2 regions of the Ensifer sp. Root127 genome follow, and region 2 is predicted to be linked to the other one. Evidence: predicted binding sites of a transcription regulator. Region 2 holds the regulator's gene; the other holds the start of a gene.
The links. The regulator LexA, encoded in region 2, represses DNA repair genes until DNA is damaged. The targets are predictions, from matches to a motif close to TGTTCNNNNTGTGTTCNG.

Region 1 (7,268 bases), on a different contig from region 2:
TGTTCCCTTGGGCACGCCGCATGCAAAGGCGGAAGCGCCACTGCCCTTTCTTCCAGATCTCGCAAACTTGCGCTATATGGCTCGGGCCATTACTCCTCCGGGACACTCGAGGCGGTTCGATACACGCTTCTTCGCGATCTTCGCGGACGAAGCCGAAGTCGATACATCACGGGTTCTGGAAAGCCGGGAGCTCCAGGATTTGCAGTGGATCGATGTCAACGACCTCCCCTCGCTCCGGATACCGGAGATAACCGCAATCATCCTTTCGGATTTGAGAAGCGGCCTTAACACGGACCCGACGCTACCCTATGAGCGCTCCGTGCCCTTCTATTTCGCGCGCCGTGGGCGGCTCATCCGCACGCTTCTCTAAGGACCACCGTCGCATGTCACAGCCGACGCCCGGGTGCCCAGCACCGGTTGAGGAAATTCACTGGCCGTCGCTGATCGCGGCGGTCTCCGCCATCAGCGCCGTCGGCATCGCCATCGGCCTCGGCCTACCGCTGCTTTCGAGCATCATGGAGAACCGCGGCATCTCGTCGACGCTGATTGGTCTCAATTCGGCGATGGCCGGCGTGGCCTCCATGGTCGCGGCTTCCTTCACGACCAAATTCGCCCATCGCCACGGTGTTGCGCCGACGATGCTCTGGGCCGTCCTGCTCGCCGCAATCAGCGCCTTCGGCTTTTACTACATTACCAACTTCTGGCTCTGGTTTCCGCTGCGGGTCGTCTTCCATGGCGCCATTACCGTACTCTTCATCCTCTCCGAATTCTGGATCAACGCCACCGCCCCGCCAGCGAAACGGGGCTTCGTCCTCGGCATCTACGGCACGGTTCTATCCCTCGGCTTCCTGAGCGGGCCGCTGCTCTTCTCGATCCTCGGCAGCGAGGGTGTCTTGCCCTTCGTGGTCGGCGCCGGTGTCATTCTGCTCGCGGCCGTGCCAATCTTCCTCGCGCGGGACGAGAGCCCTGTCATCGACGAAAAGCCCGACCGCCATTTCATGCGCTACATCTTCCTGGTGCCGACCGCGACCGCCGCCGTCTTCATCTTCGGCGCGGTCGAATCGGGCGGGTTGTCGCTCTTTACGGTCTACGGGACACGATCGGGGTTCACCGAATCACAGGCGGCGCTGCTGCTGACCGTGATGGGCATCGGCAATTTCATCTTCCAGATTCCGCTCGGCATGCTGTCAGACCAGATCAAGGATAAGCGCACATTGCTGACGGCCATGACCGTTATCGGCCTCATTGGCGCCCTCTGTCTGCCGATGCTGGTGGAAAGCTGGTTCCTGATGGCGATCATTCTGTTGTTCTGGGGGGGCTGCGTCTCTGGTCTCTACACGGTCGGCCTCAGCCATCTCGGCTCGCGCCTGCAGGGCTCCGACCTTGCCGCGGCCAATGCGGCGTTCGTTTTCTCCTATGCGGTCGGCACGGTGGCCGGGCCGCAGGTGATCGGCGCATCGATGGATGTGGCTGGCAACAACGGTTTTGCCTGGGCGATTGCCGGGTTTTTCGGCCTTTACGTCGCGCTTTCGGTTGTAAGGATCGTTTTGAATCCAAAACGGTCTTGACTTTTCGGCCGCGATTTGTAGTTTCGCGCCAACCTTGCCCGTGGCCCGCAACCGGTTGTCCACGGCTTTCAATTTCATAAAGGCAGGACGACCATGGCAAAAGCCACCACCATCAAGATCAAGTTGCTGTCGACAGCCGACACGGGTTTCTTCTACGTCACGACCAAGAACAGCCGTACGATGACGGACAAGATGACCAAGACCAAGTATGATCCGGTCGCCAGAAAGCACGTCGAGTTCAAGGAAACCAAGATCAAGTAAGATCTGACGTTTCGTGGGATCAAGGGGCGCCAACCGCAAGGTTTGGCGCCCCTTTCCGTTGGTGCGCCAAGAAGCGGCCGCCGACTGTTCGGAGGCCGTCCCGCCTGCGTGTGCGCACAGGCAAGAATCAAAAAGCGCTGTCCCTTCCGGAACAGCGCTTTGAATGGGGGTCGGCTGGCTACTGACCGCGGCACGAGGATTCCGCAGGTGTCAAAAGCCAACCGACCGACCCCACGACCCAGGAGATGCGGCGGACCTGAGCATCATGGGGTAACCGAAGCTGATGGAAGCTATGCCCCCGCATTTATCAGCATCACCTGAAAATAGAAAAAAATCAATGAATTCTTAATGCGCGAAGCGGTGTCGCTCGGCGCATGGTTAATTCCGTATCACATCGGCACATGTAAATGCTTGCGCGCCGCCGCTACCAAACCCCTCGGTAGCATCGTTGCGGCGGAGAATACAACTTTAAAGGCATATCGCAAGAGGGATCCGGAATTTCATCAAGCCACCAGCAGGTGGTGACAGGCTCGGTTCTTTCCGTCAGGCTGCAGCCGCCACCACTCTGTTGCGACCCTCGTTCTTCGCCTGGTAGAGCGCCATATCTGCGCGCTTCAGCAAAGCTTCTGTCGTGTCGCCTTCCAGTTTCAGGCCGGCAATGCCCATGGACGCGGTGATGACCAGCGCGCCGTCCGCATGCGGTATCGAGAATGGCTGACTCTCGATGATATGCCGCAACCGCTCGGCAACGGCGGCCGCCATCTCCGGCGGTGTGTCGGGCATGACCACGACGAACTCTTCGCCGCCAAAGCGGCAGGCCAGATCGGCGCCGCGGACGGTGGAGCGGATGCGGTTGGCAAATTCGCGCAACACCTCATCACCAACATCGTGACCATAGGTGTCGTTGACCTGCTTGAACCGATCGATGTCGGTCATGCAGATCGACAACGGGCGACCGCGTGCTCCCGCACGATCGAGCAGCAGCTTCAGATGATTGTCGAGATAGCGGCGGTTGTGCAGCCCTGTCAGGCCATCGGTGACCGCCAGCTCGATCGTCTGCTGCACGCTCTTTCTCAGCATGTCGTTGCAATGCTTGCGCCTGATCTGGGTCAACGAGCGGGCAACAAGCTCATTGGGATCAACCGGCCGGATGATGTAGTCGGTAATACCGAGATCGAGCGCACGCACGATCATCTCGTCATTGCCCTGCTCCGTGATCAGCAGGATCGGAATGAAACGTGTGCGCTCCAGCGATCGCAACTGCGAGCACAATCGCAAGGGATCGTAATCGTCGAAGTTGGCGTTGACGATGACGAGGTCGAAATTGTTCTCGGCCGCCTCGAACAGCGCCGCCTGCGGGTCGGAGATAACAGAGACATCGGCAATCGGCTTGAGCGTGCGCTGCAGCCGCTCCTGAGAGGAGCCGCGGCCATCGACCAGGAGGATATTGCCCGGCTCGTCCGGACGGTCCTGACGGGCCAGTTCCTGCAGGCCGATAGTCTGCGCCGTCTGGGCCCGCAGCCGCAATTCGTCGCTGACGTTCTTCAGGCGGACGAGGCTCTTCACCCGCGACATCAACTGAAGATCGTTGACCGGCTTCGTCAAGAAATCGTCGGCGCCGGCCTTTAACCCGCGAACCCGATCGGACGGCTGGTCGAGTGCCGTCACCATGACGACGGGAATATGTGCTGTGCGTGCATTGGCCTTCAGACGTTCGCAGACCTCGAAGCCGTCGATGCCGGGCATCATGATGTCGAGAAGCACCAGGTCGACCGGTGTCGTCTCGCAGAGCGTCAGCGCCGTATGGCCATCACCCGCCGTCAGCACATCGAAATACTCAGCGAGCAGACGCGCTTCGAGAAGCTTAACGTTGGCAGGCACGTCATCGACAACAAGAATGCGCGCAGTCATATCAATTTTCCCGCCAGTTAGGCATCGCCAAGGTAGGTCTTGATCGTCTCAATAAACTTTGGCACAGAAATCGGTTTTGAAACATAGGCTTCGCATCCGCCCTGACGGATACGTTCCTCGTCGCCCTTCATGGCGAAGGCAGTCACGGCGATCACCGGGATGACGTGCAACTCATCGTCTTCCTTCAACCACTTCGTGACTTCGAGCCCGGAGACCTCCGGCAGCTGAATGTCCATCAAAATCAGATCGGGGCGATACTTCCGCGCCAGCTCGAGCGCCTCCATACCGTTGCGCGTCTGGATCGTCGCGTAGCCGGAAGCCTCAATCAGGTCTCGGAAGAGCTTCATGTTCAGCTCGTTATCCTCAACAATCATTACCTGTTTGGGCATGTCGATCCCTTGCTGTCCGTCGTCTTCTTGCAAGTCTTCTCAAGACATCTAAGTTGCAGAACCAACGACTCGACCCATTTCCTCAAGTTCACCGATAAACCTATTTGGTTGAAAAATAGGTAATTCCGGGCGTAAAAACAGTAGGAGGCCAAGACATTGAAGAGCGCCGACGAAATCGCCATCGACATTCTCTCCTGGCTTGCCGGCGAGCCGGACCTGCTGTCCCGATTTCTGGCGCTGACCGGCACGGACCCGTCCTCCCTGCGCAACGCGATCGGCGAGCCGGGCTGCATGGGTGGGCTCATCGCCTTTCTTATGGACCACGAACCAACGTTGATCGCTTTCTGCGATGCAACAGGGACAGCCCCGCAGGATGTCGTGCGTGCGCATGAGAAGCTTTCCGGCGCCGCCGATCTGCAGGACAGCTGAGCTTGAGCAACACCGTCTTCGAAGATGAAATCCGCCTTAGCAACCGCCCGCTTGTTATCAGCGACATCGATGAAGTCGTGCTCGAATTCCTGGATCCATTCCGGTCCTTTCTCGAAAGCCGCGACCACGTCCTCTTGCCGCGCTCCTTCCGGCTGACCGGCAACATCATCCATCGCGCAACGGAGCGGGCAGCGAGCGAGGCTGACGTCAAGGACATGCTCGATGCCTTCTACGCCACGCAGGATCGCTGGCAGACGCCGACTGCCGGCGTTGTCGAGACTCTCCGTGAATTGTCCAAGCAGGCTGACATCGTCTTCCTGACGGCCATGCCACCGCGCCATGCGGCCGCGCGTCGTGCTCTGCTCGACCGGCTCGATCTTCCCTATCCACTGCTCGCATCCGAGGAACCCAAAGGGCCGATCGTTCAGCGCCTGCATGCCGGACGGGCGCTTCCCGTTGTTTTCATCGACGATATCGCGCGCAACCTGCAATCGGTGCAGGAGCACGCGCCATCCTGCCTGCTGATCAATCTGATGGCGAACGCCGAGTTTCGGGCGCTCGCGCCTCAACCGGCGGACTGCGTTCACATTGCTAGCGACTGGGTCGACGCTGCGAATGCCATTCGCGCGCATTTCCAGCGATAGCGGCACCCGGACCAGCAGATCGAGACCTGCAAGACGACGCGCAAAATCCGACCAGCGGCTTGGCGTCGGCAACCTGACATGCAAGGCAATTTCCAACGCGGCCTCCCTTGAGACTCGTTAGCGTAGAGCGTAAAGTCCCAATGTTCAACATTTGTTCCAGATATGCTCGACAGTGGTTCTCAAACTCCAGGCTTCTGCCGTGACTGCCTCAGGGAACAGACCGCGACGGCGCGACGCTGCCTTGCCTGCGGCAGCCCCCGTCTGTTGCGTCATGCCGAGCTCTACGACCTGACTCTAGCCCATATCGACTGTGATGCGTTTTACGCCTCCGTCGAGAAGCGGGACAATCCGGAGCTTGCCGACAAGCCAGTGATTATCGGCGGCGGCAAGCGCGGCGTCGTCTCGACGGCTTGTTACATCGCCCGCATTCACGGCGTGCGCTCGGCAATGCCGATGTTTAAGGCGCTTGAGGCCTGCCCGCAGGCGGTCGTGATCAAGCCCGACATGGAAAAATACGTTCGCGTCGGCCGCGAGGTCCGCACGTTGATGCAGGAACTGACACCGCTGGTGCAGCCGCTCTCCATCGATGAGGCCTTCCTGGAGCTCAGCGGCACCCAACGGCTGCACCACGATCCCCCCGCGCGCACCCTCGCCCGCTTTGCCCGCCGTGTCGAACAGGAGATCGGCATTACCGTCTCCGTCGGCCTTTCCTACTGCAAGTTCCTCGCCAAGGTTGCCTCCGATCTGCAGAAGCCTCGCGGCTTCTCGGTAATCGGCCAGGCCGAGGCGCTCGAATTCCTGAGAGAAAGGCCGGTGACCTTGATCTGGGGCGTCGGCAAGGCGTTCGCCGCCACGCTGGAGCGCGATGGCATTCGCACGATCGGTCAGCTTCAGACGATGGAGGAAGCCGACCTCATGCGCCGCTACGGCACCATGGGCCAGAGGCTCTACCGCCTGTCGCGCGGCCTCGACGAAAGAACGGTCGAGATCGACGGCGAGGCGAAAAGCGTATCGTCAGAGACGACATTCAACGACGATCTCGCCCGCTACGACGATCTCGTCACGCATCTGCGTCGGCTGAGCGAACAGGTCGCCCACCGCCTGCGTAAATCCGAACTCGCCGGCCAGACCGTCGTTTTGAAGCTGAAGACTGCCGACTTCAAGACCAGGACTCGCAACCGCCGCCTCGACAGTCCGACGCGGCTCGCAGACCGTATCTTCCGCACCGGGCTGCAGCTTCTGGAGAAGGAAGTTGACGGCACGAAGTACCGGCTGATCGGCATCGGAGTCAGCGATCTTTCCAGCCCCGATCTCGCAGATCCCCCCGATCTGGTCGATCCAGCCGCAACCCGTCGTGCCGCCGCCGAGGACGCCATCAACAAGCTGCGCGACAAGTTCGGCAAGGCCAGCGTCGAAACCGGCTACACCTTTGGCAGCCGCAAGCGCGATCACTAGTGCGTTATCGGCGGCGGCTTGACGTATCCTGCAAGGATAAAAACATGCAGCAATTCAAAGTGCTACAGCGACCTTTGCGCGTCTAATAAGACGCGCGGCGCTGTAGGTCGATCGGGACAAATTCTTTAAAGATTTCAGCGTAAGCTTGTCGGCCAGTTTACGTGTTGGGATGAGTGTATGGTATTGCGTTTCGCTCTCACGGCCAGCGTCGTCGTCTTCTTGTTTTCGCCTGCGGTCGGCTTTGCCGGCAGCAACGCACCGCTGCAGATCATCGTTTCGAAGAACCAGCAATCCCTCGTCGTCTATGACGGCGACGCGGTGATCGCAACGTCGGCAGTCTCTACCGGCAAGGCCGGCCATTCCACACCGACGGGCATCTTCTCGATCCTTGAAAAACGCCGTCACCACAAATCCAACATCTATTCGAATGCGCCGATGCCCTTCATGCAGCGACTGACCTGGTCAGGCATTGCGCTGCATGGCTCCAATCACGTGCCGGCCTATCCGGCTTCGCACGGTTGCGTGCGCCTGCCGAGCAAGTTTGCCGCCAGCCTCTTCAAGATGACGTCGCGCGGCGTGCATGTCCTGATAACCGATCGGCAGGTCAGCCC
Region 2 (7,268 bases):
ACGTTATCATCGCAGTGCCCGGACACCGGGCACGAATGCGCGACGCAACGCCGGCAAAACAGTGATCCACCGGCACCGTCATTGACTTACGGCGGTATCAATGCAGGCTGGTTTGCCGGCATTCGGCGCCCATGCAGGGTTCCCCGGCACACCTTCCAAGGAGACGATCATGGCAAAAGGTCAAGTGCGAAGTAACCGCGAGGTTAGAAAGCCAAAGAAGGACAAGACTGTCAAAGCCGCCGTTGTGACGGAAGGCTCACAGGTGAAGCTGGCCGGCAGCAGTTTCTCCCTGGGCAAGAAAGACAAGAAGTAAGACGGTCGGCTTTAACCTCTCGAACTAACGACACGAGAGAGATATCCGTCAGTGGCCAGTCGAACTGGGGTGCGCAACGTCTCCGCGACATCCCGGCGCGACTGGTCGAGCACCCGCGGTCAGATGCCGGTTTCGTAGCGCGTTTGAACATCGTATGTATTTGGCTGGAGATGCGAAGATCGCTACAGGCGGATGCCGCTGGCCACTCGCACTCCATTACGGCGTCCAACATCATCGGAAGCATTTGCGGCGGGTATTGTTGATCAGCTGCCAGCGCCACGCTTTGAGGCGGGCGCCGGAAAATCGAAAACGCCAACGCACCTCACGCCAATCTTTGTGCCTTCATTGCCACAGCTTGAGCACCAGTGCTCGCCTTTCGCAAAGAACTGTTGAACACGGCACAGTGCCCGGCATGCTTGCTGGACTTCGGAACGAAAGCACGGTTCACATCGTTAACCAAACCATCGCCGCCACCTCTGATCTAGTGGACGTTCACCGTGCTTGCAGCCTTGCTTATCGCCTCGATTATCGCATCGCCTAACATCGCCCTCAGCGCTGCCACGGTCGACGACCTGCAAGCCGACTTCGAAACGGCCGTGCCCTGCCAGCAGATAGACGGCCGGAACGTTTGGAAGGGAACGATCGCCTACTACATCCAGTCCTTCGTCTATCAAGGCGACACGCCGGTCGCGACCGAAGCGGCCGACGCTGTGCTGCCGGAGGACAACTCCGCGGAAACCGTCAAGGAATTCGAGGACGCCTGCTCCGCGACGCAGCCGGCCTGATTCAGGCCTCCTCTAGCAGATCGCCCATCGATATTTCTGCTGATCCCTTGATGGCAGGCTATTTCCACTGCGTCCCATCGGCCGCGGCGCAACCGTGCGGCGGGTGTCCGTTGCCAAATGTCAGCTTCAGCCGGTCACAACCCCATTGATTGAGCGGCCCGGGCATCGCCGCATTCAACGCGATACCAACTTCGTCAAACGGGCTCTGCTTGTTATCCACGTATTGATACCAGCGAAACCCAAGGATCGCGGTCGCGGCGACAACGATGGTCAGCAAGATTTGAATCAGCTTCGTCATTAAACCCTCATTCCATAAACGGAAGGAGGCATATCAGCCTCGCGCGGCGCGTGCAGCGACGAGTTGGTCAATCTGCGCTTGATTGAACCAACATTCACAGAATTTTAGGCACTTGCGGAACACATATGGAACAGATAGTGTCTGTTCTTGATTTGTTTCACGCCTCTGGAGCGACTTGCCATGCTGACCCGCAAGCAACAGGAATTGCTTCTTTTCATCCATGAACGAATGAAGGAGTCCGGTGTACCGCCGTCCTTCGACGAGATGAAGGATGCACTCGACCTGGCATCCAAGTCGGGCATTCACCGGCTGATCACAGCGCTCGAGGAACGCGGCTTCATACGCCGGCTTCCCAACCGCGCCCGAGCGCTCGAAGTCATCAAACTGCCGGAAGCCTATGCTGCGAGCGCGCAGCCCCGTCGCGGGTTTTCGCCGAGCGTCATCGAGGGTAGCCTTGGCAAACCGCCCGCCCCTGCCCCCGCGGCGAAAACGCTGCCGGTTGCCGACAACAGCTCCGTGTCGGTTCCAGTGATGGGCCGCATTGCCGCCGGCGTGCCGATCTCGGCGATACAGAACAACACCCACGACATTACCGTGCCGCTCGATATGATCGGCAGCGGCGAGCACTACGCCCTTGAAGTGAAGGGTGATTCGATGATCGAGGCCGGCATTTTCGATGGCGATACGGTGATCATCCGCAATGCCACCACGGCCAATCCCGGCGATATCATCGTGGCACTAGTCGATGACGAGGAAGCAACGTTGAAACGCTTCCGGCGCAAGGGCGCTTCAATTGCTCTAGAGGCCGCCAACCCGGCCTATGAGACGCGCATCTTCGGGCCTGACCGGGTCAAGATTCAGGGCAAGCTCGTCGGCTTGATCCGCCGCTACCACTAAGCCCGTCTCACGCCAGCGCAATTCGAGGAAAAGTGCGGAGCGGTTTTCCGCCAGGAAATGCGTAAAAACAAATAGATAGAGCGCCTAGTGACTCCGTTTAAACCGGAAACGCTCTAGCCGCCTTCATGCCGGCCAGCCGCTCTCTTACTTCAACGTCTCGCCACATAGGGTAGCGAGACGGAGATTTTCGGATCGAGTGTTTTTCACGCTCGACGGATTTTACTCGTGAATCGAGTACTCGCCCAACTCGCAGAGATCCTGCTTGTCTTCAGTCGTGTCGAGACCGGAACCTTCTTCGAATTCAAAGCGCATGTCGTATTTGCAGACATCACGTCCGTCGGCGATGGTAATTTCCATGCTTTCGCCCGGATTAAGCACCTGCCGCCCGAAGACGTCGTCTTCCCACTGATCAACACCGACCGGCGATGTGTAGAAGTTCGTCAAAACGGCATTCGTCTTGTTCTTAAGCTGAAAGACGAGATCCTCAGCGCTTGCGGTGGCCGTCGTTACGGCAAGAATGGCAAGAGCAGTCAGGGCGATCTTATATTTCATTTTATGTCTTTTCCTCCATTGTTGGCTTTGTTTGACACTACCTATACGGGTCGCGCTGTTGGGATATTCATTCCCAGTTCTGTCTAGAGACAATATTTTCAGCACTGACAATAGTGACCGAATCACCATTTCGGGGCGCGTCCTCGCAAGGCCATGTCGTTGGCGACTGCGGACGTTCGCAAACTGGCGGGCAAGCGCAGCCCGGTCGAATTGCGCTTTGAAAACAGTGGTTGGCTGCGATGCGGGCAGCCTCGCTGCGCGTGTTGGACGCGCCGCATTGGCCCATGTTCCTTGCCCCCCGAAAACCGTACCTGCGTGCCGGCAGCATGTCCTTTGCGCAGGCACGCACAGCGTTTCACTTTCGACAATCGGGCTGCTATTGACGGAGAACCGCTTTAGCCAATCGCGCAGGCGCTGGGTGACTTGTTGCTTTCATCGTGCGAGGGGCTGAATCACGCGCTCGCCCGCCCTATCTACGTCACACTTTCGTTGACGCTCGCAACGAGCACGCGGCCGCTTACGCCACCGATGGCCGGTATTTCGACCGCCTTCGGATCTGCGTTCGCCTTGAACCTCGCGTGGGGCGTCGACCGCCAGCGGCATTCGCCGCTGCCAAACCTGTTGAGCGTGTGGCCGATGGCGCTCAATTCTCCTGAACGGAAACCCCGTCCTGGCCAATCTTGATCTCTACGCCGGTCGGTTTTGTTTCCTCGCGGTAGACATAGGCGCCGAGACCAATGACGGCGACGGCGAGCATGGCAATGATCAGATAGAGCCCATTACGGTTCATTCAGCAATTCCTCGCTTGGGTACGGTATGGGTAACTAGGTTCGTACCCAAGAAAGGCAACGGTGCGACGCGGACTGTTCGCTCCTCGCGCGGATGATGCAGGACGGATGCGAACGGCCGTAGGCTTTTTCTCCGCACGATCCGTTGGCCGAGCGCTCTTGCGACGCATCGGCTCGGGCCGCGGAACGTCCCCGACGTGGAGCACGAAAGCGTGCTGGCGCACGTATCGGGCACTTGGTCTGAATATGTGCCCGATGCGCGACGAGACGCCTCGTACCCCGCGCCTGAGCCCAATCGGCTGATGGCCCTACAACGAACGGCCTCAACGGGAGTGCGGTCCTCTGGATTGAGACTGCCCCCGAATGCGCTTGAGCACAAGCAACCCACCTCATAAGAAAGCTCATCAAATGCGCTTCAAAATCAGATGGATGATTGGATGAATCTCGATGTTCAGAACCTTGACGGAGCCTGCCACTGCGGAACGGTTCGCTTCAATGTGAAACTGAAGAGCGGCCTCCGCACCGCCCGCCGTTGCACTTGCTCCTATTGCCAGTTGAAGGGCGCGGTTGCCGTCTCTGCCGCCAAGGACGGGGTCACGGTTCTCTCCGGCGGCGAGGCACTCACCAAATATCAGTTCAACACGAAGGCTGCAGAGCATTACTTCTGCTCGAAGTGCGGCATCTACACATTCCACAAGCCGCGCGCGAACCCGGATTTCTACGGCGTCAACGCCGCGTGCCTTGAAGGCATAAGCCCATTCGATTTCGAGGAGCTACCGGTGAACGACGGCATCAACCACCCGATGGACACGAAGGGATCGACCGGCCCAAGGCTCGCAGGAACGCTCAAGTTTATCCCGGCGGAGTGACGACAGGCGCGGCTGGCAGGACGCCGGCCGCAGCCGTTCAAACTGCTGCACCCTGAATGAGGGGGGCGTTCGTTGCGCCGCCAAGACGTCGAAGATCTACTCGCGGAACGCGAACGGGCGCGCTTGACGAGGCAGAGTGTTGCCAGAAGCAATGGGGATGGAATCGGCAATCTGCTGCTTGGATCGAACGTCGAAGAGGGAGATAACGGGAACCAATTGCCACACCAAGAGGAATGTGTGGCAGCAGATGAAATCCTGCAGTCCAAATAGCGAAACTAATTCAACTACTTAGGAGTGGCTTTGGAGGCCTCGCCCGGAATTGAACCGGGGTACAAGGATTTGCAGTCCTCTGCGTCACCACTCCGCCACGAGGCCTCATCGACTGAGATTATCAAGTCGTGGCGAGCGTTTAGAATGAATATAGAAAGAGCGCAAGAGGGGATTTCTGAAAAACGTCCTCAGGCATTTCTGAAATTCCATCTTTCTCCAACTCTTCCACAGGCTTACCGATCCGGCCCCATAACGGATCGCCGCGAACCCCTTCGACGACAGGCGGCGGGCGCTATACGGCAGCGTCCGACACGAGGCAATTGGATGGATTTACCATTTCGACAGACGGCCCGAATCTTCCGTCCAACCCTTCTTCCGACGTCGCGGGGCGCTGCTACCTTGTACACCGTTTCACGGTAAAGCTACCTTGCACCAAGATTCTTCAGGGAATTGGACGTTGAATCCAGAGTTGATCATCTACCCAAGCTCATACTGACGGTAGTTTTCTGTGGAATGTGCATTGCGGTCGCAATCTGGCGTCTATTCCAGCTCGCGGTGACCGGCCGATTGGACATGTCGCCAATTTTCCCGAACCTTAAGGCAGATTTCCGAGCCAATCCCATCAAGCTGCTTCTAGCAAGCTCTCTTGTTGTGTTCTTTCTGGCACTATCGGCTCTGGGGTTGATAATCGGTATTGATATCGCGCTCGGTGGATAACTTAGACGGCTACACGCTTCCGGCCCTCATCATTCTCTCTGATGACGCCGAGCACCGTCTAACACCAGGGCTTGGGCTGTCCCTTCCAGGGCCGAACCAAGCCCTCCGATACGAGCACGGCGCCGAGAGAGCGGCCGTCGCGCATCACCACGCGCAGCTTTTCGCTGTTCTTGTCGTCGCTCCTGCCGATGGCCTCGATCAGCCTGAACTCGCCGGCGTTCAGCAACTCGCGCAATCGCTGCTTGGCGTAGAAGCCGCGGGCACGTTCGCTATCGCAACTCGCCTGCTTGATTCGCGGTGCATCGACGTCGGCGACACGGATCTCCTCGCCCTGGTAGCGGAATGTTCCGCCGTCGACGACGCAATTGTCGTTGCGGGTACCGCAGAAATAGAACTGATTCGCCTGGGGCTCGACGGCCGTGGGCTGCGCGATCGGGCGCTCGACGGGTGTCGGTGCGGCCAACCCGACATTGACTGCGGGTATCGGTCCGTCGACAGGCTTCGTCTTGTGCGTAGCCGAGGGCATGGCGACACGGGCCTGCGCCTTCGGCCGATCGTCCGACCTGGATGTGGATGTCGACTTGGGCGCCGATGCGAACACATCCGAAACGCCCGGCAGATCCCGCAACTGTCCACGGTGGTCGTACGCAACAACGCCGCCGACTGTCAGCACCGCGGCGAGATACCAGGGCAGCATTCCGCCCTTTTTCTTTGTCCGGCTGCCGCGGCGACGCCCGCGGCTTGTCGTGGTCTTAGCCATTCCGCCCCATCCTTAATCCGGGCGGCATTATGCTGCCGATCCGTTGCCGAATGGTTTTCAACGACAGCCCGAATGCGGGAGTTTGCGCACAAGTCGGTCGGGAGGACGCGGCGGTCCATGACTTTCATTCGATTGGAGCCGCCGCCACATCGTCGCCGACGAAGGAGCCGAATAGGCTCGGCTTCCGTGTAGCGTGAGCTTGTGGCGCCCTGTCGAAGCGAGGATCGCCCTCGCGAACGAATCATCGTTCCTTCGAAGACCCCGTCCCGTTGCGTCGGCGCGCCCACCAGACTGCGAACCTTCGGCGGCGGCGGCGTACTGAAGGAATATCGTGCGAGAGGATGAGTAAGCCCAAGGGCACCATCCAGAATCCGAGCACGGGCAGAAAGCCGAGAAAGCCGCCGAATATCAGCAGCCCGCCAACCAGCATGCGCAGCAGTGGTGATTCCGGCAGCCTCAGGCGCCATTTGCCAAGCACGATCTGCCGTGTGTGCGGGTCTATGCCGAAATGCGTCTGTTTTCTGTTTTTATGCATCATTCCCTATCCGGCTGCCTTTCCCACAATTGGGGGCTTCTCCACAGGCTCGCAACAAAACTTCTCACTTTTTTTAAAAAAACAGCTTGGCAAATCGGAAAAGCATTTGTATTAGCAGCCTCACTTCTGCAGGACACGCCGCGCAGATGATCCCTGGTAGCTCAGCGGTAGAGCATTCGACTGTTAATCGACAGGTCGCCGGTTCGAATCCGGCCCGGGGAGCCAGTTTTTAAAGAGCCATTCGCGGTAACGCCCGAATGGCTCTTTTTCATTTTGCGGCTATGGTGCCGGCGACGCCTTCCTCCTTCCTCGCCCCCGGGAATGTCATGAGCGCAAATCCCACAACGCCGATTCTGGTCTGGTTTCGTCGAGATTTGCGCCTTCAAGACAATCAGGCACTTGCCACCGCGGCGCAGACGGGTGGACCGGTGATTCCGATCTACATCAATGAACCGGAGGAAAGCGGCAATGGGCCGCTTGGTGG

Region 1: the regulator LexA is predicted to act here: its motif matches at 5,344-5,361, upstream of ASD03_RS00250 (DNA polymerase IV).

Annotation. Positions count from the first base shown of each region.
Region 1 is NZ_LMDX01000001.1:44,079-51,346, forward strand. It holds gene ASD03_RS00215 (NUDIX domain-containing protein) at 1-370, shown strand, start outside; gene ASD03_RS00220 (MFS transporter) at 384-1,568, shown strand; gene rpmG (50S ribosomal protein L33) at 1,662-1,829, shown strand; gene ASD03_RS00230 (PleD family two-component system response regulator) at 2,373-3,740, opposite strand; gene ASD03_RS00235 (response regulator) at 3,758-4,129, opposite strand; gene ASD03_RS00240 (DUF3572 domain-containing protein) at 4,286-4,558, shown strand; gene ASD03_RS00245 (hypothetical protein) at 4,561-5,202, shown strand; gene ASD03_RS00250 (DNA polymerase IV) at 5,365-6,657, shown strand; gene ASD03_RS00255 (L,D-transpeptidase family protein) at 6,841-7,268, shown strand, end outside.
Region 2 is NZ_LMDX01000011.1:10,278-17,545, forward strand. It holds gene ASD03_RS39970 (hypothetical protein) at 170-313, shown strand; gene ASD03_RS13090 (hypothetical protein) at 811-1,098, shown strand; gene ASD03_RS13095 (hypothetical protein) at 1,157-1,396, opposite strand; gene lexA (transcriptional repressor LexA) at 1,577-2,293, shown strand; gene ASD03_RS13105 (hypothetical protein) at 2,513-2,845, opposite strand; gene ASD03_RS39975 (hypothetical protein) at 3,489-3,635, opposite strand; gene ASD03_RS13110 (GFA family protein) at 4,071-4,502, shown strand; tRNA gene ASD03_RS13115 (tRNA-Cys) at 4,804-4,877, opposite strand; gene ASD03_RS13125 (thermonuclease family protein) at 5,548-6,249, opposite strand; gene ASD03_RS13130 (hypothetical protein) at 6,491-6,784, opposite strand; tRNA gene ASD03_RS13135 (tRNA-Asn) at 6,935-7,009, shown strand; gene ASD03_RS13140 (deoxyribodipyrimidine photo-lyase) at 7,111-7,268, shown strand, end outside.